Regions from separate parts of the Pseudomonas sp. AK106 genome, predicted to be linked through region 3. Evidence: predicted binding sites of a transcription regulator. Region 3 holds the regulator's gene; each other region holds the start of a gene.
The links. The regulator sigma-54, encoded in region 3, starts transcription at its own class of promoters, with help from an activator protein. The targets are predictions, from matches to a motif close to ANTGGCATNNANNTTGCTNT.

Region 1: the regulator sigma-54 is predicted to act here: its motif matches at 2,959-2,978, upstream of flgB (flagellar basal body rod protein FlgB).
Region 2: the regulator sigma-54 is predicted to act here: its motif matches at 3,826-3,845, upstream of M1E04_RS08480 (flagellar hook-length control protein FliK).

What each region holds. Positions count from the first base shown of each region.
Region 1 covers NZ_CP096426.1:1,810,383-1,815,976, reverse strand. Annotated here, with positions in the region: gene flgE (flagellar hook protein FlgE) at 1-1,292, opposite strand, end outside; gene M1E04_RS08285 (flagellar hook assembly protein FlgD) at 1,321-2,046, opposite strand; gene flgC (flagellar basal body rod protein FlgC) at 2,062-2,505, opposite strand; gene flgB (flagellar basal body rod protein FlgB) at 2,509-2,916, opposite strand; gene cheR (protein-glutamate O-methyltransferase CheR) at 4,061-4,888, opposite strand; gene M1E04_RS08265 (chemotaxis protein CheV) at 4,933-5,594, opposite strand, start outside.
Region 2 covers NZ_CP096426.1:1,858,631-1,864,224, forward strand. Annotated here, with positions in the region: gene fliJ (flagellar export protein FliJ) at 1-409, shown strand, start outside; gene M1E04_RS08465 (STAS domain-containing protein) at 1,318-1,632, shown strand; gene M1E04_RS08470 (ATP-binding SpoIIE family protein phosphatase) at 1,632-3,341, shown strand; gene M1E04_RS08475 (Hpt domain-containing protein) at 3,371-3,763, shown strand; gene M1E04_RS08480 (flagellar hook-length control protein FliK) at 3,880-5,307, shown strand; gene fliL (flagellar basal body-associated protein FliL) at 5,545-5,594, shown strand, end outside.
Region 3 covers NZ_CP096426.1:1,010,161-1,015,754, forward strand. Annotated here, with positions in the region: gene M1E04_RS04560 (sensor domain-containing diguanylate cyclase) at 1-458, opposite strand, end outside; gene M1E04_RS04565 (HPr family phosphocarrier protein) at 561-833, opposite strand; gene rapZ (RNase adapter RapZ) at 850-1,707, opposite strand; gene ptsN (PTS IIA-like nitrogen regulatory protein PtsN) at 1,710-2,174, opposite strand; gene hpf (ribosome hibernation-promoting factor, HPF/YfiA family) at 2,187-2,495, opposite strand; gene M1E04_RS04585 (RNA polymerase factor sigma-54) at 2,572-4,065, opposite strand; gene lptB (LPS export ABC transporter ATP-binding protein) at 4,255-4,980, opposite strand; gene lptA (lipopolysaccharide transport periplasmic protein LptA) at 4,980-5,522, opposite strand; gene lptC (LPS export ABC transporter periplasmic protein LptC) at 5,509-5,594, opposite strand, start outside.

The DNA.
Region 1 (5,594 bases), 800 kb from region 3:
GAAATGGTCTTGGCGTTTGCCTGGTAGTTGCTTTGCGCCTTGATCAGGTTGACCAGCTCACCGGTCAGGTCGACGTTGGATTCTTCCAGCGCCTGCCCGGTCAAGTAACCCAGCGTACCCGACTGTGGAGCGCCCGTGACCGGGATGCCCGACGAAGCCGATTCGCGCCAGTTGGTGCCGCCCGCCGGGGACAGGCCCTGAACGTTGGCGAAGTTGGTCAGCGACACCTGACCGATCACCTTGGACTGACCGTTGGTGTAGGTCGCGAACATGTTGCCGGTGGCGTCGATGTTCATGGCCGTGATCTGGCCGGTGGCGTAACCGTCCTGGGTCTTGCTGATCGCACCCGACACGGCGTTGGTCTGGGTGGTCGCCAGCATGTTGAGCTTGATCCCGCCCGCGTTCGCGGCCGCACCATTGCTCGCCCAGGTGGTGGTGCTGCCAACAGTTGTCTTGGCGGCCGGCACCCAGTTGTTGATGGAGAAAACACCGTCCGTACCAATGCTCACGTTGGGCGAGTTGGTGGTGTCCGGACTGCCGGTACCGCTGGTGATCAAGCCACCCGACGAATCGAAGGTCACTGCGGTCGCGTCAGCGGTAGTGGACGTTGGATCGTTGATGCTGCGGCCATCGACCAGGCTGTACATGGTCCAGGTATTGGTGCCCGTCTTCGCGAAATACTGGTCGAGGGTGTGCTGGTTACCCTGACTGTCGTACATCGGCGTGCTGTAGGTCGTGGTGTAGCTGCTGGTGTCCGACGGCGAAAATGTCGACACCGTCGGCACGGTCGACGAGGAGTTCAGGTTGGAGGCGACGGTAATCAAACTGGTGCTTTTCGGCGCCAGGTTCGACGAATCGACGCGCAGGTTGCTCAGCACGCCCGTGGCGACATTGCCCTGACCGTCAACGCTGTAGCCCTGCAGATTGTTGCCCGATTCGTTGACGATGTAGCCATCGGAATCGGTGTGAAATGCACCGGCGCGGGTGTAGAGCTTCTCGCCGTTGTTGCTCATCATGAAGAAGCCGTTGCCGTTGATCGCCAGGTCCAGGCTGCGACCGGTACCGGTGTTCAGCGTGCCCTGGGTGAACTGCTGAGAAACGGCGGCGGTGGTGACGCCACTGCCGGTATTGGTGCTACCGGAGGTGCCGCGAATCGATTGGGCGTACTGGTCAGCAAACTCCGCACGGGAAGATTTGAAACCGGTGGTCGCGACGTTGGCAATGTTGTTGCCGGTGACGTCCAGACTTTTGTTTGCGGCGTAGAGCCCACTAAGACCAACATTGAAAGACATGATTAACTCCTGCGCCGTCTAGTCGGCTCTAAATTCCGATTTGCTTGATTTTTGCCAGTGCCACCTGGGTGCCGCCGGCGAGGTTCAACGTCATGTCAGAGCCCGTTGTGCCCATGGTCACGCTGTTCACTGTCGCCGGCAGATAGGTGCTCAGCTGAGTGGCGGTGCCGTTGAGGCTGCCGTTGGCGACGAAACTGTAATTGCCCGCTGCCACCGCTGCGCCGCTGTCATCCGTGCCATCCCAGCTAAAGGAGGTGGTACCGGACGCTTGAGTGCCCAAGTCGATGGTGCGCACGACGTTGGTACCGGTGCTGTCGTAGACCTTCACCGTGGTGTCGGTGCTGGACGATGGCAGCACCACCGAACCTGTCATCGCCTTGCTGGTGTCGACGTAGGTCGAACCGGCGTCCACGGTCACCGAGCGGCCAACCAGCGACGAGGCCTGCAACGCCTGGGACGACTGATACATGGTGCTGATCGAGTCGACCGAGGTGCTCAGGTTCTGCATGGTTTCCAGGCTGCTGAACTGAGCCAGCTGGGCCACGAACTCGCTGTTGTCCTGAGGATCGAGCGGGTTCTGGTTCTGCATTTGCGTCACGAGCAATTGCAGGAATGAATCCTTACCCAGGGAACTTGAGCCGGTGAGGCTGCTGGTGTCGGTGCTGGATTTGGTGCTAGTGCCTGTGGTCCCGGGGGTCGTGCTTTGCAGCCCTTTGAGGAACGTCGAGGTAGCGTCTGTGCTTGAGACCGTCATGGATTTCGCCCTTTATCACTGACCCAGGGTCAGGACCTTCTGCATCATTGTTTTCGCGGTATTCATGATTTCCGCGTTGGTCTGGAACGAACGGCTGGCCGAGATCATGTCGGCCATCTCGTTGACGACGTTGACGTTCGGGTAATAGACGTAGCCGTTTTTGTCAGCCGAGGGGTGGTTTGGCTCGTAACGTGCTTCGAGGTTTGAGGCGTCTTCGATGATGCCGGAAACCTGTACGCCGGTGCCGGCCTGGCCCTGGTCTTCGAACAGCGAGGCGCTGCCGCCGGATTCCTGACCCTGGAAGACCGTGGCGAACACCGGATGGCGGGCGCGGTAGGTCTTGTCCATGCTGGAGGACACGGTTTCGGCGTTGGCGATGTTGCTGGCCACGGTGTTGAGACGAGTGTTCTGGGCACTCATGCCGCTACCGGCAATATTGAAAACACTGGACAGGGACATGGATTACTCTCCGCGCAGGGCTGCAACGAGCCCTTTGAATTTGCTGTTGAGCAAGGTGAAGCTGGCCTGAAAACCGATGGCGTTTTCGGCGTAGTTGGCATTTTCGACCTGGGAGTCGACGGTGTTCTGGTCCAGCGACGGCTGCGACGGGGTGCGGTAGAGCAGGCTGGCTTCGCCATCGCTCATGCCTTCGGCTTCGATGTGACGGCTGTTGGTCATGTCGAGGGCGAAGTGGCCGTTTTTGCTTTTGTCGCTTTCGGCGGCCAGGACTTTGGAGAAGTCAAGGTCACGGGCCTTGTAGTTGGGGGTGTCGGCGTTGGTGATGTTGTTGGCCAGCACTTCAGCACGCTGGGCGCGGAAGTTGAGCGCTTTTTCGTGGATGCCGAGGGCGTTTTCAAAACTGATGCTCATGTCGGGACCTTTGAGGGCTGACCAGATGTACGTGCAGGAGTTATAGCAAGGTGCGTGCCACTTGCTGAAAGTGCCGTTTTTAGCGGGCTGCAGGGGTGTTGGTGTTGGGGGATGACAGAAAAGCGGCAAGGGATTTCCGCTCGATGGGAGAAAAGCGGCAAGGGCGGTGCCGTTTTTTTGCCGTTACATGGGTCCGTGCTCGGCCCTGCTGACCGGTTAACAGCATCTGCCTAACGGCAGATATTTCGCCTTCGGCGAGTTACTTGGAAAAGCACCCCAAGTAACCAAGGGTGCTTGCTCCTGGTTAGGCCCCTCGTATCTCGGGGTTCCCTCACTCCGACGACGCTCCGTGGGCCCGCGCCGAACGGACATCCATGTCCTGACGGCGCTCTCGCGGCATCCATGCCGCTCGGCCCACTGCGCGTCGTCTGCGTTCGGCCTGCACCCAAGTCGCGATTGTCGTCGTCTGGGCTGGCTGTGCACGAAGATCAAGAGCAGATCAAAGGCTTCCCGGCTGAAGCCGGTCCTACTAATACACCGCGTGCTTTTAGTGGGACCGGCTTTAGCCGGGAAGACGTCAGAGGGCACGCCACGAGACTGATCGTTCCCTCGCTCCGCGTGGGAATGCCGCTCCGGACGCTCCGCGTCCCGCAGACGACGCACATTCAGGCCGTGGAAGTGACGCAGAGCGTCACGGGATGCATACCCACGCGGAGCGTGGGAACGATCAGATATCTCTGACACGGCGCGCACGTCGTAGGACCGGCTTTAGCCGGGAAGCTGTTGATCTGTTTTAAAGCGCTTTTGATCTTCTTACACAAAAGGCTCAAACACCGCAAAACGCGACTTGGGTGCAGGCTGAACGCAGGTCTCGCGCAGTGGGCCGAGCCGCAGGGATGCGGCGAGAGCGCCGTCAGGACATGGATGTCCGTTCGGCGCGGGCCCACGGAGCGAGACCGGAGTGAGGGTATTCCGACGGAGGAGGAACCCAACCAGGAGCAAGCACCCTTGGTTACTTGGGGTGCTTTTCCAAGTAACTCGCCGAAGGCGAAATATCTGCCGTTAGGCAGATGACCTACAGCGCCAACACAAAACAAAAAACCCCGCCTAAGCGGGGTTCTCATCAAATCAAAAGCGCAGCCAATCACTTGGCCTGATAAATAATCCCGGGACTGCACTGCACCATCTGATAGTGATCCGGCAACCCGTTCAACGCCTCAGACGCCCCAAGGAACAAATACCCCCCCGGCTTCAAAGTCGAATGAATGCGCAACAGAATGTCCTTCTTCACATCCGCCGAAAAATAAATGAGCACGTTCCGACAGAACACGATATCGAACTTGCCCAACGCCGCATAACTGTCCAACAAATTGAACGAACGGAACTCCACACGGCTCTTGATCGGCGCCTTCACCGTCCAGCGCCCTGGCGTCTTCTGATCGAAGAAACGCTGCAGACGGTCCGGCGACAAACCCCGGCCGATGGCCAGACTGTCGTACTCACCTGTCTTGCAATTGTTCAACATCAAACCCGACAAATCCGTCGCCACAATCTGCACACCCGACTTCAACTGCCCCGGGTTACTGCGCTCGAACTCATCAATCGACATCGACAGCGAATACGGTTCCTGCCCCGAAGAACAGGCCGCCGACCAGATGCGCAAACGCTGGTTGGGGCTGGCCTTCATCGCCTCAGGCAAGACCTTGTTCTTCAGCACCTCGAAGGGGTACGTATCGCGAAACCACAACGTCTCGTTGGTCGTCATCGCGTCGACCACCTGCTCGCGCAAGCCACTGCGCGGCTGGGTCTGGATACGCTGGATCAGCTCGCCCAACGACTTGATGGACTGCTGCTCCATCAACTTGTTGAGGCGGCTGGAGACCAGATACTGTTTATTTTCACCCAGCAAAATGCCACAGGCTTTTTCCAGGAATACCCGGAACTGATCAAAATCCAAATTACCTGTAGACATGCCGCCCCTCAAATCATGTGAACAGCAAGGAGGAAAATCCCTCCTCAGCTGATATCCGCCGCCTTGATACGATCCACTACCCTCGCCGCCAGATCATCCGGCCGGAACTTGGCCAGGAAATCATCAGCGCCGACCTTCTTGACCATCGCCTGGTTGAACACGCCCGACAGCGAGGTGTGCAACACGATATGCAGCTTCTGCATGCGCGGGTCGCTGCGAATCTCCGCAGTGAGGGTATAGCCATCCATCTCCGGCATTTCAATGTCGGAAATCATCATCAGGAATTCTTCTTCAGGCTTCTTGCCCTCTTCCACCAGTTTGCGCAGGTAATCGAGTGCCTGACGACCGTCATTCAACGCCGTGACTTCCACGCCGACGGTTTGCAGGCAACGCGTCACCTGTTTGCGCGCCACCGAGGAATCATCGACCGTCAACACGCGCAAGGACAACGCCTTGTGCTGCACCTCCGCCGTGACCACGCCGACCGAGATGTTCTCGGAGACCGGCGCCACTTCGGCGAGGATCTTCTCGACGTCGATGATCTCCACCAACTGATTGTCGAGACGCGTCACCGCCGTGAGGTAGTGATCGCGGCCCGTGCCCTTGGGCGGCGGATGAATGTCTTCCCAGTTCATGTTGACGATGCGTTCCACCGCATGCACCAGGAAGCCCTGAATCTTGGTGTTGTACTCCGTGATGATCACGA
Region 2 (5,594 bases), 850 kb from region 3:
GATGGCCGAAAAGGTCGAGAAGGCTGCCGTCCAGCGTCTGGGGCATTTTCAGGGGCAGGTGCGGCTGGCTGAAACCAAGTTGGGTGAGCTGGATAAATTTCGTTCTGATTATCAGCAGCAGTGGATCGACAAGGGCGCCCATGGGGTGTCGGGTCAGTGGCTGATGAATTATCAGCGCTTTCTCAATCAGTTGGAGACGGCGGTGGCGCAGCAGCGTCAGAGTCTGGCGTGGCATCAGAATAATTTGAACAAGGCGCGCGAAGAGTGGCAGAAGGCGTATGCGCGGGTGGAGGGGCTGCGTAAGTTGGTGCAGCGGTATATCGATGAGGCGCGCGCGCTGGAAGATAAACGCGAGCAGAAATTGCTGGATGAGTTGGTTCAGCGACTCCCTAGGACCGAGCAGTTTTAAGGGCTTGAGATCAAGATCAAGATCAAGATCAAGATCAAGGGCATCTGCCTGGGGGCAGATTGTTTCGCCTTCGGCGAGTTACTTTTAAAAAGCACTAAAAGTAACCAAAAGTGCTTGCTCCTGGTTTGGCCCTCCTGCGTCGGGTTCCCTCGCTCCGGTCTTGCTCCGTGGGCCCGCGCCGAACGGACATCCATGTCCTGACGGCGCTCTCGCCGCATCCATGCGGCTCGGCCCACTGCGCAAAACCTGCGCTCGGCCTGCACCCAAGTCGCGTTTTGTGGTGTTTGGACCTTTTGTGTAGGAAGAGCGAAAGCAACGGCGACGGCGAGGACGATGACATAGTGGGACCGGCTTTAGCCGGGAAGGCGTCGGGAGGCACGCTGCAAAATTGATGGCGACCAGACTGGCCTCTTCCCGGCTGAAGCCGGTCCCACAAAGGGATCACATGCATCCCGTGGGATTGATTTTGGCTCCGACTGTAGGACCGGCTTTAGCCGGGAAGCTTTTGATCTGCTTTTGATCTGCTTTTGATTTTCGTACATAGAAAGCCCAAACACCGCCAATCGCGACTTGGGTGCAGGCTGAACGGAGGTCTCGTGGAGTGGGCCGAGCCGCATGGATGCGGCGAGAGCTGCCCCCCGCCATGGATGGCGGATGGCAGCGGGCCCACGGAGCGAGACCGGAGTGAAGGAACCCCGACGAAGGAGGGGCCCAACCGAGAGCAAGCACCTTTGGTTACTTGGGGTGCTTTTCCAAGTAACTCGCCGAAGGCGAAACCGTCTGCCCCCAAGGCAGACGCTCTTGATCTAGAGCCCCTGAAACCCAAGTAAAAGCTAACGATTTGCAACGCCTCACAAGGGCTGCTAAAACTCAAGCGTCTGGCGCTGTTTCATACAAGGAATTTGCCAATGTCAGTAACCTCCGAACGCTCCGCCGATGGCCAAGAACTGACCATCACCATCAAAGGACGCTTCGATTTTTCGACGCACCAAGAATTCCGGAGCGCCTACGAACCCAAAGAAAAACAGGCCAGCCGCTACAAGGTCGACCTGAAAGACACCCACTACCTCGACAGCTCCGCGCTGGGCATGCTCCTGCTGCTGCGTGACCACGCCGGCGGCGAACGAGCCGATATCCAACTGATCAACTGCAACAACGACGTCAAGAAAATCCTCGACATCTCCAACTTCTCCAAACTCTTCAACATCGTCATAACCGCCTGATGATCTCGTCTGCCTCCGATCGCCTGACGGTCCTCATCGCCGATGACAACGTCAGCGACCGGATGCTCCTGTCCGCCATCGTCAGCCGCCAGGGCCATGATGTTCTGACCGCCAGTGACGGCGCCGAAGCCGTCGGGCTGTTCGAGCGTCGGCGGCCGCAACTGGTGCTGATGGACGCGATGATGCCGGTCATGGACGGTTTCGAAGCGGCGCGCCAGATCAAGACGCTGGCGGGTGACGCGCTGGTGCCGATCATCTTCCTGACGTCGCTGACCGAAGGCGAAGACCTCGCCCGATGCCTCGACGCCGGCGGCGACGACTTCGTTGCCAAGCCCTACAACCAAGTGGTGCTGGCGGCGAAGATCAACGCCATGAACCGCCTGCGCGTGTTGCAGGAAACTGTGCTGCACCAGCGCGACCTGATCACCCGCCACCATAAATACCTGCTCAACGAGCAGCGCGTGGCCAAGGCCGTGTTTGATCAGATTGCCCACTCCGGGTGCCTGAGCTCGCGCAACATCCGCTACCTGCAATCGCCCTACGCGCTGTTCAACGGCGACCTGCTGCTGGCCGCGTGGTCGCCGTCCGGCAACATGCACCTGCTGCTGGGGGATTTCACCGGCCATGGCTTGCCCGCCGCGGTAGGCGCCATGCCCTTGGCCGAGGTGTTCTACGGCATGACCGCCAAAGGGTACGGTTTGCCCGAAACCCTGCGGGAGATGAACGCCAAGCTCAAACGCATCCTGCCGGTCGACATGTTCTGCTGCGCCGCGCTGCTGTGCCTGAACTTCAAGCAGCAACTGGTCGAGGTGTGGAACGGCGGCCTGCCGGATGGTTACCTGCTGCATGGCGATGGCCGGCCGCACACGCCGCTGATTTCGGCGAACGTGCCCCTCGGTGTGTTGAGCGCCGGCAGTTTCGACGACAACACCCAGGTGTATCCCTTCGGGCCGGGGGATCGGGTGTTTCTCCTGTCCGACGGCGTTGTCGACAGCACCGGTCAGGACGGCGAGCTGTTCGGCGCCCGGCGTCTGCAAAATGTGCTGGTGAGCAATCGCAACCCGGCGCTGCTGATCGAAGAAGTGCAGTGGGCCCTGGCGCGGTTTCGCGGCCAGGCGCGGGACGACGTGAGCATGGTCGAGGTGGCATTTACCGAGCCTGACTTGCTCGGCCCGCCCTCGGTCATTTATACCGACAGCGGCGATTCCAGTCCGCTGGATTGGTGCGCTTCGTTCGAGTACCGCGCGGCAACGCTCAAGCGCTTCAATCCCCTGCCTTATCTGCTGCAACTGCTGCAGGAAGTCCATGGCTTGCGCATGCAGAGCAGCGAGCTGTATATCGTGCTGTCGGAGCTGTACAGCAATGCGCTGGAACACGGCGTGCTCGGGCTCGACTCGGCGTTGAAGCGCGACGCCGCAGGTTTTGGGCTTTACTACCAGCAGCGCGCCGAACGCCTGGATTGTCTGGTGGAGGGTTTTATCCGCATCGATTTCCAGATCGTCCCGGACGGCGAGGGCGGTCGCCTGACAGTGCGGGTGCAGGACAGCGGTGCGGGTTTCGATTCCGATCGGGTGCTGGCGCTGCCGCCTGCGGTCACCCAATTGTCCGGGCGCGGCCTTGCGCTGGTCCGGCAACTCAGCGACCGCTGCCAGTGGTCCGATGAGGGGCGGACGGCCAGCGTGGAATTTGCGTGGGAGGGTCTGGCATAATCCGCGCGTCTTGATCAAGGAGTGAACAAGTGTCGAATAATCCTGTGGACTTCAACGTGCTCAGCACGCTGCGTGACGTGATGGAAGCGGAATACCCGGCGCTGCTGCAGGTGTTCATTTCCGATTCCGTCAATCGGGTCAACGACATGACCCTGCTGTTGCGTGACCCTTCCTTCACTGCCGCCTCCACCGCCTCGCTGCAACGCCTCGGCCTCATGGCCCACAGCTTCAAAGGCAGCACCGGCAACATGGGCGCTACGCACTTGTCCGAACTCTGCCTGCAACTGGAAGAACAGGGGCGCGGGTTGGTGGCCGCGGACGACGCCCGGATAAGGCGGCTGGTGTCCGAGATCAAGGAGGAATTCTGCGCCGTCAGGAAGATTTTCGAAGACGAACTGCAGCTCTGCCATGCCAGCCACTGAGCCGGGTATCCCCAACCCGGCTTTCAACCTCTGACCCACCTTTAATCCAACCAGTCGGCGCACTTGGCCCGGCATTTGCTTTGTCTCTGTGTAATTGCGCTCTTGCGGAGATTCACATGGCCCTCGCCAACAACCCATTACTGACGGCTTTGACAGCGGCCAAAGTCCAGAAAGCCGGGAATACCTCGGCGGCAAAGGCGCCGGACCCCGTCAAGCACAACACTTCCAGCTTCTCTGACGTGTTCGCCAAGCAGGCGCCGGTCAAGTCCCACAGCGCGGACAACGCGACGGCAAAAGCGGCAAGCGCCAAGAGTTCGGCAGCGGACGACAAGCCCGCCGTCAGCCATACGTCTGCCGCCGATGACAAGACCGTTGCCGATAACGGCAATGGGTTGCCTGCCAAGCCGGTGAACGGCAAAGCGGACGATGAGCCCGGCGCGGGCAACGGCCACGCCGACGATAAGGACGACGCCTCCGACACCGGCCAGGATCCGACGGTGGCGGATGCGCCTTCGGTCGATCCCGTGCTTGACCCGACACTGGCCGTGACGCCGGCGGTTCAAGAGCCTGTGGCCGTCGCGCCTGCCGTTGAGCCCGTGGTGGATCCGGCGCTTCTCGCCTCCGCGCTGCCCGTGATGCCGCCTCCTGCGGTGCAAGCGCCGACCGACGCGACCGACCCAGCCGGCGACGATTTCGATCCCTCGGCCGATCCGCTGGAAGGCTTGACCGCCGTGCAAGTCGCCCTGGAAAACAAGGCGCAGCAGACGGCGCAGAATAACGGCGTGCATGGCGACGGCAAAGGCGGGGGCAAGCAAGACCCGAACGCAGATCCTTCGCAGCTGCTGGCCAATAACCTGGCGGCGCTGGGTGACCAGCCCGTGGACAAGAGCACCACCGAAGGCGGCGGCGACAAAGCATTCAGCGGCCTGCTGGCTGACGGCCTGAAAGACGTGAAGGGCGCCACCAGCGATACGCGGATGGATAATTTTGCCGATCGACTGGCGGCCTTGTCCCAGGCCGCTCAGGTGAAGAACACCTCGGCGTCGGCCCCGGCCACGCCACTGCTCAATCAGCCACTGGCGATGAATCAGGGGGGATGGACCGAAGGCGTGGTCAACCGCGTGATGTACCTGTCGAGCCAGAACCTCAAGCAGGCGGACATTCAGCTGGAGCCCGCTGAATTGGGCCGTCTGGACATCCGCGTCAATATGGCGGCGGACCAGCAGACCCAGGTCACGTTCATGAGTGCCCATGTCGGCGTGCGCGAAGCGCTGGAAAGCCAGATGTCGCGCCTGCGTGATTCCTTCGTTCAGCAGGGCATGGGTCAGGTCAACGTCAATGTCTCCGACCAGTCCCAGGGCTGGCAGCAACAGGCTCAACAGCAGTCGGGCGGTGACGGGCAACGCAACGGCGGCAGTGACCGCAGCAGCGGTGTCGGCGGCAGCGACCTCATCGCCGACGGAGCTCCGGTGGATGCCGCTTCGGCCGCTGCCAACGCACCGCTGACTGTCGTGGGGTCCAGCGCGGTCGACTACTACGCTTGAAAACGCCCTGCCAACGCTTGGGCGTTGTCAGTAGCGGCAAGTGGTTAGCGGCAAGCGGCAAGTAAAGGCAAGATCAAAGGCGGTAGTGCGTGGGAGACCCCGGTTTCTCGGGCGCTGCCGCTTTTTGCTGTTGCTTGCCGCTCATTACTTGCAGCTTGAAGCCGCCCATGTGGCACAACCCTTGCTCTTCCTCTGTCACGCAACACCGAACCCCTTGGATAGTGACGGATTATTGGCATGGCAAAGAGTGACGACGCAGCAGTGGCGGACCCTGCAAAAAAGGGCAA
Region 3 (5,594 bases):
CTGATGCACAGGTCCTTGAAGCCCCAGCGCGAAAGGAAGGGCCCGTCGACCACCAGCGCCAGTGAGCCGCTGCCCCGGTGTTTCTGAAAGCCTGGCCGGTCTGAGAAGTTGTCCAGCCGAGGCGTCAGCGAGGTGGAGTCGGCGACGATGCGCCCGGTGTCATCCAGCAGCACCACATCGCCCTTGAAGGGCGCCGCCGTGGCCCGGTCGAAGAGCACCAGCTGACGCAATTCCGGAGAGATCGTCATGACATCGGGCCGTCGCCAGGCCGCGATCAGGCCCAATAGGGAGGTGTCATACAGCTCGGCATTGCGCTGCACGTCAGCGTCGATCAACTGCACCACATTGTTTGCCGAGCGCACAGCGGCTTCGTTGGCCGTCCCCAGCTCCCGAAACAGCAACCAGGTCACGATGGCGAGTATGGCGGCCACCGCCACGGCGCTGCCCAGCATCAGCATCTTCTCGGAACCGGATCTGATCCCTCGTGAGAATGGAGGCTTGGCTGTCAGTGGCATCGATCATCTCTGACGGGGAAATGGAGGCGTCGTGCGGCGGTAGGCTTATTCGCCTTCGTCAAACTTGTTGTTGATCAGTTCCACCAGCCCCGCCAGCGCCGCATCGGCTTCTTCACCTTCGGTGGCCAGGTGGATCAGGGTGCCCTTACCGGCAGCCAGCATCATGACGGCCATGATGCTTTTGCCATCGACCATGGTTTCCGGGGTGCGGCCGACCCTGATCTGACACGGGTACTTGCCGGCAACACCCACGAACTTGGCGGCGGCCCGGGCGTGCAGACCCAGCTTGTTGATGATGGTGATTTCTAGAGCGGGCATCGCGATGGAGGTCCTTTCAGCTTAGGTCGCGGTGGCGGACCTGAACATTCTTGAGCGATTGCTGCAGGACCTGACCCAGACGTTCGGTCAGGTAGACGGAGCGGTGGTGTCCGCCGGTGCAGCCAATGGCAATAGTGACGTAGGCGCGATTGCTGGCGGCAAAGCGCGGCAACCACTTATTGAGATACGAGAAGATGTCCTGGAACATTTCTTCGACGTCGGGTTGTGCTGCGAGGTACTCGGCAACCGGCTTGTCGAGGCCCGACTGCTCGCGCAGTTCGGGTTTCCAGTACGGGTTGGGCAGGCAGCGCACGTCGAAAACCAGGTCGGCGTCCACGGGCATGCCGCGCTTGAAGCCGAAGGATTCGATGAGGAAGGCAGTGCCCGGTTCGGGTTTGTTCAGCAGGCGCAATTTGAGAATGTCGCGCAGCTGATAGAGATTCAGGTGCGTAGTGTCGACCGTCAGATCAGCCAGATCGATGATCGGGCCGAGCAGGGTCTTCTCGTCACGAATGGCTTCGGCCAGCGAGCGCGTTGCCGTGCTCAACGGATGACGGCGACGGGTCTCGGAAAAACGCTTGAGCAGGGTAGGTTCATCTGCATCGAGGAACAGCACGTCGCACTGGATGTGGCGGGCGCGTACCTCGGCGAGCATGCGTGGGAATCGGGTCAGGTGACTGGGCAGGTTGCGCGCGTCAATCGAGACCGCCAGTAAAGGCTCGGCCAATTCGGTGTTGATCAGTGCGCGCTCGGCCAGCTCCGGGAGCAGGCCGGCGGGCAAATTGTCGACGCAGTAGAAACCGCTGTCTTCAAGGACGTCGAGGGCCGTGCTCTTGCCGGAGCCGGAGCGGCCGCTGACGATGATCATGCGCATGATCAGTGACCGTTCTGGACGTCGAGCACGACGCTGTAAAGCTCTTCGTCGGTTTTGGCGGCGCGCAGGCGCTTACGCACATCGTCACGGTCGAGCATGCTGGCGATCTGGCGCAGCAGTTCCAAGTGAGCATCGGTGGCCGCTTCCGGGACCAGCAGCACAAACAGCAGGTCAACCGGCGCGCCGTCGATGGCGTCGAAATCGATGGGTTTCTCGAGATGCAGCACGGCGCTGACAGGCGTTGTACAGCCCTTCAGGCGGCAGTGGGGAATGGCGATGCCATTACCGAAACCGGTGGAGCCGAGTTTTTCACGGGCAATAAGGCTTTCAAACACCACCTGTTCATCAAGATCGGGCACTTGCTTGCCGATCATGCTGGCGATGTTTTGGAGTACGGCTTTTTTGCTGCCGCCTGGCACGTTCACAAGTGAACGGCCAGGGGTCAGAATATTTTCAAGTCGGATCATGAGTGGGGAGTGTCAGCGAGCAGTCGCGCCTTGCAGCAGACTTTGCTGTTTTTCCTTATGTTTTTTGAGTTGGCGGTCAAGCTTGTCGGCAAGCAGGTCAATGGCTGCATACATGTCGTCGTGTTCGGCGTTGGCAACCACTTCAGCGCCAGGAACGTGCAAGGTGGCTTCGATCTTCTGCTTGAGCTTCTCGACCTCCATCGTGACCTGCACATTCGTGATCTTGTCAAAATGGCGTTCCAGTCGGGCGAGTTTCTCGCCGATGTAGGTACGCAGAGGTTCGGTCACTTCCAGCTGGTGTCCACTGATGTTGACTTGCATACAGCTTCTCCTTCGTTGCCAGTGCATTAAGAGGCAGGCGTAATGCCTGCCACTGGAACACTTTGACATGTGACCTTTACATCAGTCGCTTGCGTTCGCTGGACGGCGAGATCCCAAGGGATTCACGGTACTTGGCGACTGTGCGACGGGCCACTTGAATGCCTTGTGCTTCCAGTAAACCAGCGATCTTGCTGTCACTCAACGGCTTTTTCTGATTTTCCGCAGCGACCAGTTTTTTGATGATCGCGCGAATCGCCGTGGACGAGCATTCGCCGCCTTCCGAGGTGCTGACGTGGCTGGAAAAGAAATATTTGAGTTCGTAGATCCCGCGTGGGGTGTGCATGAATTTCTGCGTGGTGACCCGGGAAATCGTCGATTCGTGCATGCCGACCGCCTCAGCGATGTCATGCAGAACCAGCGGCTTCATGGCCTCGTCGCCGTACTCAAGGAAGCCGCGCTGGTGTTCAACGATTTGCGTCGCCACCTTCATCAGCGTCTCGTTACGGCTTTGCAGGCTCTTGATGAACCAGCGCGCTTCCTGCAGCTGATTGCGCATGAACGTATTGTCGGCGCTGGTATCGGCACGACGCACGAACCCCGCGTACTGCGGATTGACCCGCAGGCGCGGCACGGATTCCTGGTTCAGCTCCACCAGCCAGCGCTCGTTGTCCTTGCGCACGATGACGTCAGGCACAACGTATTCGGCTTCACTGGACTCGATCTGCGAGCCGGGGCGCGGGTTGAGGCTCTGGACCAGTTCAATGACCTGCCGCAGGTCGTCTTCCTTGAGCTTCATGCGGCGCATCAGTTGCGCGTAGTCGCGGCTGCCCAACAGATCGATGTAGTCGCTGACCAGCTTCTGCGCTTCCGCCAGCCACCTGGTTTTAGCCGGCAACTGACGGAGCTGCAGCAGCAGGCATTCGCTCAGGTTGCGAGCGCCGATGCCCGCAGGCTCGAACTGCTGGATGCGGTGCAGAACGGCTTCGATTTCGTCCAGCTCGATATCGAGCTCAGGATCGAAAGCGTCGAGCAATTCTTCCAGTGTTTCGTCGAGGTAGCCCTGGTTGTTGATGCAGTCGATCAGCGTCACGGCGATCAGGCGATCGGTGTCCGACATCGGCGCGAGGTTGAGCTGCCAGAGCAGGTGGCTTTGCAGGCTTTCGCCAACGGAGGTGCGGGTGGTGAAATCCCACTCGTCATCGTCATTGCTGGGCAGGCTGCTGGCGCTGGTCTGATAGACGTCTTCCCACGCGGTGTCGACAGGCAACTCGTTGGGGATGCGCTCGTTCCAGTCGCCCTCATCCAGATTGTCGACGGTAGGCGCCGATTCCTGGTAGGTGGGCTCCTGAACATCAGCGTTGGGCTTTTGCTCTACGTTATCCGCCAAGGGGTCGGCGTTGTCGAAATCGTCGCCTTCCTCCTGCCGTTCCAGCATCGGGTTCGACTCCAGCGCCTCCTGAATCTCCTGTTGGAGATCCAGCGTCGACAACTGAAGCAAGCGGATTGCCTGTTGCAGCTGAGGCGTCATCGTCAGCTGCTGGCCCATTCTCAAGACTAGCGAAGGTTTCATGGCAGGGCTTAACACCTTATTCGCCGGCGCACTGCGCGCCATTTACTACCAGGGCGCCGAGGGCGCCAACTTAAGCAAATTATATGCCTGAAGCTGGAGGGTTTGCCTAGAGTGTGATGACAATTAAAAAACGAGGTCGGCGATAGCGCGCGTTGCGGCGTACCGCACAACCTCGTGTCATCACTGCGGTTACAGGCGGAACTCGTGACCCAGATACACTTCCTTGACCAATTGGTTGGCAAGGATGGATTCGGCGTCGCCTTCGGCAATTAGCTGCCCATCGTTGACGATGTAGGCGGTTTCGCAGATATCCAGCGTTTCACGCACGTTGTGGTCGGTGATCAGCACGCCGATCCCTTTGGCCTTGAGGTGGTGAATGATCTGCTTGATGTCGCCTACGGAAATAGGGTCAACACCGGCAAAAGGTTCGTCGAGCAGAATGAATTTCGGCGAAGTGGCGAGGGCGCGTGCGATTTCCACGCGGCGACGTTCACCGCCCGACAGGCTCATGCCCAGGTTGTCGCGAATGTGGGTGATGTGGAATTCCTGCAGCAGGCTTTCCAGCTCCTTGCGACGGGCAGTGCGATCGAGCTCCTTGCGGGTCTCCAGAATCGCCATGATGTTGTCCGAGACGGAGAGCTTGCGGAAGATCGACGCTTCCTGTGGCAGGTAGCCAATACCGGCGCGAGCGCGGCCGTGCATCGGCTGGTGGCTGACGTCCTGGTCGTCGATAAGAACGCGACCCTGATCGGCCTGAACCAGGCCGACGATCATGTAGAAGCAGGTGGTCTTGCCGGCGCCGTTGGGGCCGAGCAGGCCGACAATCTGACCGCTCTCGATGGACAGGCTGACGTCACGTACGACCTGGCGGCTTTTATAGGCCTTGGCCAGATGTTGGGCTTTCAGCGTTGCCATTACTGGGCCTTCTGCTGGTCGGTTTTCTTTTTCGGCTGGATGACCATGTCGATGCGAGGGCGTGGTGCGGTGACCTTGGTGCCGTTGGCACGGCCGGCGTTCACGACCTGCTTGACGGTGTCATAGACGATTTTCTCGCCTTCGGACGTGTTGCCGTCGTTGACTACTTTGGCCTTGTCGATCAGCACGATGCGGTTCTGGGCCGCGAAGTACTGGATGGTGACGCCCCAGGCCTGAACGATCGGTTTGTCCACCGATGGCTTCTGCTCGTAATAGGCCAGGTTGCCCACGGACGTGAACACGTCCACGTCGCCTTGCGGTGTCCGGGTGATGGTCACGGTGTTGCCGGTGATCTTCATCGTGCCCTGGGTGATGATGACATTGCCCTTGTAAGTGGCGATGCCTTGCTTGTCGTCCAGTTGCGCGTCATCCGACTGGATGTGGATGGGTTGATCGCGATCCGTCGGCAGAGACCAGGCGCTCGCGCTTCCCAGTGCTGCGCCCAGGCCGAGCAAAAAAGGAAGGGTTTTAACGAGCCTCATACTGTCCTCTTACGTTGGATAGCAGGTTCATCCTGCTTTCTTTCAGATACGCTTTCATACCCGTGCCGGTCG